Regions from separate parts of the Comamonas sp. lk genome, predicted to be linked through region 1. Evidence: predicted binding sites of a transcription regulator. Region 1 holds the regulator's gene; the other holds the start of a gene.
What was found. Region 1 encodes sigma-54, which starts transcription at its own class of promoters, with help from an activator protein. Its sites were predicted from a motif close to TGGCANGNAANCTGCTTT; they were not measured.
Positions count from the first base shown of each region.

Region 2: EAO39_RS00640 (pilin) is a predicted target of sigma-54. The motif match lies at 1,404-1,421, and genes of this name have one in related genera.

Region 1 is NZ_UOOB01000002.1:757,352-760,723, reverse strand. It holds gene lptB (LPS export ABC transporter ATP-binding protein) at 1-675, shown strand, start outside; gene EAO39_RS22305 (RNA polymerase factor sigma-54) at 773-2,371, shown strand; gene EAO39_RS22300 (aspartyl/asparaginyl beta-hydroxylase domain-containing protein) at 2,453-3,372, opposite strand, start outside.
Region 2 is NZ_UOOB01000001.1:143,708-147,079, reverse strand. It holds gene EAO39_RS00650 (Stp1/IreP family PP2C-type Ser/Thr phosphatase) at 1-322, shown strand, start outside; gene EAO39_RS00645 (FHA domain-containing protein) at 529-1,248, shown strand; gene EAO39_RS00640 (pilin) at 1,456-1,992, shown strand; gene tfpZ (TfpX/TfpZ family type IV pilin accessory protein) at 2,163-2,921, shown strand; gene moaC (cyclic pyranopterin monophosphate synthase MoaC) at 2,970-3,372, opposite strand, start outside.

The DNA.
Region 1 (3,372 bases):
TCTTTGTCCGTGCAAAAAGGCGAGGTCGTCGGTCTGCTGGGCCCCAACGGCGCGGGCAAGACCACCTCGTTTTACATGATCGTGGGTCTGGTGCGCAGCGATGGCGGCGAGATCTTCATCGACGGCCATGCCGTGGGCAATATGCCGATTCACCAGCGCTCGCGCCTGGGACTGTCCTATCTGCCGCAGGAAGCCTCGATTTTCCGCAAGCTCAGCGTGGAAGAAAACGTCCGCGCCGTGCTGGAACTGCAAAAGGACGAGCAAGGCAAGCTGCTCTCCAAGGAAGAGATAGACAAGCGGCTGAACAATCTGCTCAAGGAATTGCGCGTGGAGCATCTGCGCCAGTCTCCGGCGCTGGCCCTGTCCGGGGGCGAACGCCGCCGGGTGGAAATCGCCCGCGCCCTGGCCACGCAGCCACGCTTCATTCTGCTCGATGAGCCGTTTGCCGGTATCGACCCCATCGCGGTGATCGAAATCCAGCGCATCATCGGCTTCTTGAAAGAGCGCGGCATTGGCGTGCTGATTACCGATCACAACGTGCGCGAAACCCTGGGTATCTGTGACCACGCCTTCATCATCAGCGACGGCCATGTACTGGCCGAAGGTACGCCAGAGCAGATCGTGGACAACGCCGATGTGCGCCGAGTCTACCTGGGTGAACACTTCCGCATGTGATGCGTGAGTTGACCACCGCGCTCCCCCGTTTCCTGTGGCTGCTGTCCCTGCATCGGGGGCATGCCGGGGTCGCTTGCACATCAAGGATGTTCAGTTGATGAAGCCGGGCCTGTCCTTACGCGTATCCCAGCATCTGTCGCTCACGCCGCAGCTGCAGCAGTCGATTCAGTTGCTGCAACTGTCCACGCTGGAGCTGGCGCAGGAAGTCGAACAGATGCTGGTGGACAACCCGTTTCTGGAGCGCGACGGCGACGACGTCGATGCGCCGATGGACGCTCCTTCTATGGAAGCGGCTGCCGCCGAATCCATGGGCACTTCAGATGGCTACTCATCTGAAACTGAATATTCATCAACACAAGCAGCTTCTGAAACCATAGCGGAAACGCCGACCACCGAAACCCCCGAGACGCTGGACTGGAGCGGCGACGGTGCCGACGGACAAGACGGGGAATGGGGGGGCGAATCCAGCAGCGAATGGGATGGCCCCTCCTCGTCCGGCAGCCGCAAAAGCGATGGCGACGAGGAAACCGACGCCATCGATCTGGCGCGCGAGCATGAAAGCCTGAGCGATTTTCTGCACCGCCAGGCGCTCAGCCTGCGCCTGAGTGCCGAGGACTGCGCGGCGCTGCGCTTTCTGATCGAATCGCTGAACGACGACGGTTATCTGGAAGAGCCTCTGGCCGATCTGGCCTACAGCCTGGCCGGTGACGACCTGGAAGAGCGCGAAGAGCTGGAGCAGCGCTTTGCCATGGCGCTAAAGTTGCTGCAAAGCCTGGAGCCCGTGGGCGTGGGTGCACGCGATCTGGCCGAATGCCTGCAACTGCAGCTGCGCGATCTGATTCGTCTGGCCGAAGATGAGGGCACGACAGCAAAGCACTGGGATGTGCTGCAACTGGCCCTGTCCATGTGCTGCCAGCCCATGGACTTGCTGGCGCGACGCGATATGCGCAAGCTCTCCAGCCTGTGCGGCGCGCGCGAGGAAGCTTTGCGCGAGGCCCTGGCCCTGATTGCGCGGCTGGAGCCGCGACCCGGCCGCCGCTTCGTGGATGTGGAGCGCCATATCGTGGTGCCCGATGTCATCGTGCGCCCGGTGCGTGTCGGCTCGGGCCGGATGGAGTTTTCCGTTCGCCTCAACACCGAAGTCATGCCGCGGCTCAAGGTGCATGACATTTATGCCGGCGTGCTGCGCCGCCACAAGAACAGCGAAGGCCATGCGGCACTGCAGCAGCGGCTGCAGGAAGCGCGCTGGTTTATCAAGAACATCCAGCAGCGCTTTGACACCATCTTGCGGGTGTCGGAAGCGATTGTGGAGCGGCAGAAAAACTTCTTTGTGCATGGCGAGCTGGCCATGCGCCCGCTGGTGCTGCGCGATATTGCCGATGCCCTGGGCCTGCATGAATCCACCATCAGCCGCGTAACCACGGCTAAGTACATGGCCACGCCCCAAGGCACGTTCGAGCTCAAGTACTTCTTCGGCTCGGGCCTGGGCACCGAGACCGGCGGCAGCGCCTCCAGCACGGCTGTGCGGGCGCTGATCAAGCAGTTTGTGGATGCGGAAGACACGAAAAAACCGCTGTCGGACGCCAAGCTGGCCGATATGCTCAAGGAGCAAGGCATTGAATGCGCCCGTCGCACCGTGGCCAAGTATCGCGAGCAGCTGAAGATCCCCACCACCACGTTGCGCAAGGCGCTGTAAGCCACGCCCAACAAAAAAGCCGCTGATGCCATGCTCAGCGGCTTTTTAATTTGGTGCGCAAAGCGCCTCAGGCGGCATCCATCAGTTCGGGATCAACCACCAGATGAATAGCGCCAGCACGGCAATCATCAGCCCAAATTTGAGGACCTTGTAGAAGGTCGGGTTCCAGCTGCGGAAGGCGCGGCGGTACTTGCCGGCGTAGAAGGAAATCTTGAAAAGCTTGCTGATCATGCCGCGGGGATCACCCTCGTTGTTGGGCGAGCTGGCGGCGGCCACCACATTCTTGCCCAGCCAGTGATTGAGCCACTGGGCAAAACCGTTGGTCATGGGGCGCTCCACATCACAAAACAGCACGATGCGATTGCCTTCCGAGCGGTTCTCGGCCCAGTGCATATAGGTCTCGTCGAAGATCACGCCCTCGCCCTCGCGCCAGCTGTAGGGCTGACCATCCACTTCGATCATGCAGCGGTCGTCATTGGGCGCCAGCACGGCCAGGTGGTAGCGCAGCGAGCCCGCATAGGGATCGCGGTGCAGATTGAGCTTGGCACCGGGCGGCAGCTCGGCAAACATGGCGGCCTTCACGCTGGGAATGGATTTGACCAGCGCCGTGGTCTTGGGGCACAGCTCCATGGCCGAGGGGTGGGCATCGCCATACCACTTCAGATAAAAGCGCTTCCAGCCGGTCTTGAAGAAGGAGTTGAAGCCTGCATCGTCATTGTTGGCGGCGGCCTTGATCTGCATGTTTTTCTGCAGATTGACGGCTTCTTCGCGGATTTCGCGCCAGTTGGCCTGCAGCGGCGCCAGCTCGGGGAAGGTGCTTGTGGGCAGATAAGGCGTGCGCGGCACCTTGCTGAACATCAGCATGAAGACGTTGAAGGGCGCGGTGAAGGTGGAATGATCAAACAATTGCTTCACCACCTTGTGACGCACCTTGCCGCGCAGGTGCATGTACAGCCCGCAACCGAAAAACAGCACTACCAATGCCAGGACGATGATTTTTG
Region 2 (3,372 bases), on a different contig from region 1:
GCAAGATGCCCAGGCTTCGGGCCTGGGTCACCTCGTCACGCGGGCTTTGGGGGTGCAGATGTCTGTCGATCCCGAACTGAACCGATGGCCGTTGCAGGTGCAAGATCGCCTCATGCTGTGCTCGGACGGCGTCACCGATATGCTCGATGACTCCCAGCTCCAAGCCTTGTTCGCTGCGGAGTCTTCACTGCAGGAACTGCTCACGGCTTTGCTGAGCGCCGCCAATGCTGCGGGCGGCAGAGACAACATCAGCGTGGTGCTGATGGAGAATGCCCACCGGGTCGCGCAAGGCCCAGGATCTCCAAGCACAAGCTTGTTTTGACCATTACCCGATGTTCCGTTGAGAATGACTGTGTCAAAGAGCATACACAGTCAGTCGACTGTGCAGGCTTTTGCTGTATTTGAAGCGGGGTCCGGTTCGCAACAGGGGCTGTTTTCATAGAATCACCCATGAGGTGGTCATTGTTTCAAACAGTAACTGCCAAACTATCCTCGGGTCTGTCCCGCTGCATTCAGGAGCTTTCGAGCATGCCGATCTTGGTCATTTCTATCGATGGCGCTGTGGTCAAAGAAGTACCGCTCACCAAAGAGCGCACCACTCTGGGCCGACGTCCATACAACGACATCGTGATCGACAACCTTGCCGTCAGCGGCGAGCATGCCGTGATCACCATGGCCGACGGCGCTGTAGCGATCGAAGACCTGCGCAGCACCAACGGCACCTATGTCAACGGCAAATCCGTGCAGCGTCACAGCTTGGTGCATGGCGATCTGCTGGATATCGGACGCTACAAAATCCGCTTTGTAAGCGCCGGCGAAGAGCCCGCTCGCACCTCTGCCGCACTGGAAGCCATTGCCGCCGTCTCTTCCGCCATGGCGGAGAGCGCCGATGACGTGCACAGCAGACTCAGCACGCCTTCCGGTTTTGGCGAGCTCACCGGCTTTGCGCCTACACAGCACGGCATGTCGTCCATGCTGCCCGAGCGGCATGCAGTGGTGCGAATGCTCAGCGGCAGCATGACAGGCAAGGAAGTCTCACTCTATAAAGTGGTTACCACCTTGGGCCGCCCGGGTGTGACCATCGCTTCCATCACCCAAAAGCCCCATGGCTTTGTGCTGACCCACATGGAAGGCGAGAGCGCATCGCTTAAGCTCAACGGCCAGGAAGTCGGCCCGCTGCCCGTGCCTCTGCTCAATGGCGACACCATGGAGCTGGCAGGGACGCGCATGCAGTTTGTGGTGGGGTGATGGCGTACCTTGGCATCGACATTCAAAGATGCGTAGGCTGATACTTACAAAATTGTCACCATCGTTGCCTGGATAAGTCAAAAGAGGCACTTTTTGGCAACTGTCGCGCGGCGAAAAATGTCAGTACAGAAGTCCCTCTGTCTGTGCTCAACACTTGGCACGACGATTGCTTGAAAGGAACATACTTCTTCAACCAAGGAATTTCGTATGAAGCGTTCCATTCAAAAGGGTTTCACCCTGATCGAGCTGATGATCGTTGTGGCGATTATCGGTATTTTGGCTGCCGTGGCTTTGCCGGCTTATCAGGACTACACGATCCGTGCTAAGGTTTCTGAAGCAATATTGGCTGGCTCTGCGTGCCGAACCTCCATCACTGAAGCGATCCAAAGCCTGCCTGCTGGCCAGACGGTCGCTGCCAATGGATGGGGTTGTGAATACGCTGCCACGACCGATGGCTCTACTGGTACCAAGTACGTGGCATCGATTCAAACTACAGGTTTGACTGCCACACCGGTAACAGCTGATGCTGTGGTTACGGTGACCACGAGAAATATTAAAAACGCGGCTGCAGGTGCTGAAGGTGGAGCCTTGGTGATGGAGGCTTGCTCTGCTTCAACCCAAACGACCTTTTCTACATGTATTCCACCAGCGGCCGGTGGCGTTGTGAACAGCTGGCTGTGTGGCCCGGGCGGAACTGTTCCAATCTTGGCCAAGTTCTTGCCAGGTTCTTGCCGCGCTGCCTAAAAGAGTTTTGTGCGACGAAGAGGCGGCCTGATGGCCGTCTTTTTTTGTCCTAAAGCATTACTGCTTAGTGGCCAGAAAATGCCTCGCTTTTTAATCTCTTGCCCATGATCCGTCTCCCTCTACCCGTAGTAAAAATCAAAGGGTATCCACTTGGTTGATGAGCGCAAAAAATGCATTCTTTGAGATGGCGCCTGCGCGCCAGCACCATTCACTTGGCTATTAGCTTATTGGTTGCTACCTTGGCAGCCTTGTTAGTGTTCGGCCTGTGGTACCCATTTCCGTACCGTGAACTTTCCGGTGGACGCGAACTTTTTTTATGGGTCGTGTTAGTAGACGTGGTGCTGGGTCCTCTCATCACGCTAGTGATATTCGACCGCACCAAAACACCTCGTCATTTGCTGATGGACTTCACCGTGGTGGGTTTGCTTCAACTGGCTGCGCTGTCTTATGGGATATGGGCCGTTTTTACGGCACGTCCTATACACTTGGTATTTGAATACCATCGTATGGCCGTAGTGCATGCCGTGGACGTTGACTTGGCTACGTTGACTCAAGCACCAGCTGAGCTACAGTCTTCGCCACTAACCGGGCCCACTCTGTTATCTTTGCGTTCTTTCAAAAGTGCCAATGAAAGTTATAACTCAACTATATTGGCGTTGGCAGGTATTCCCCAAGCTGCACAACCTGCCCTATGGCAGTCCTATGAAATAGCTCGTGGTGATATTTTGAAGGAATCGAAATCGGTGACTGAACTCAAGGAGCGCTTCCCAGCTCAATCTCACATCATCGAGCACGCGATTAATCTAACAGGGCGTCATCCTGATACTCTGCGAAGCTTGCCTCTAATCGCCCGAAAAACAGCTTGGACGGTACTGATCGATGCTGAGACAGCTTTGCCCGTAGGCTTTGTGCCAATAGATTCTTTTTAGAGTCGAAGCAAGAAATTTCTAAAATCGCTGCCTCGCATAATCAACTTGTCAAGCCACCCAGCTTCCCGACTTTCCCCCCCGCTTCTCCATTACCTTGATCCCTCCCATCACCATCCCCTTATCCACTGCCTTGCACATATCGTAGATAGTCAATAAGCCGACTTGCACGGCGGTCAGGGCTTCCATTTCTACGCCGGTCTGGCCCATGGTTTCTACGGTGGCGGTACAGAGGATGTAGTGGGATTCGGGTTGCAGCTCAAACTCTACGGCCACGCGGGTCAGGGCCAGGGGGTGGCATAGAGGGATGAGGTCGCTGGTCTTTTTGGCGGCCATGATGGCGGCGATGCGGGCGATGCCCAGCACGTCGCCTTTTTTGGCTGTGCCGTTTTGCACAATCGCCAGCGTTTCGGGCTTCATGGTGATCTGGCCTTGGGCCACGGCCACGCGGTGG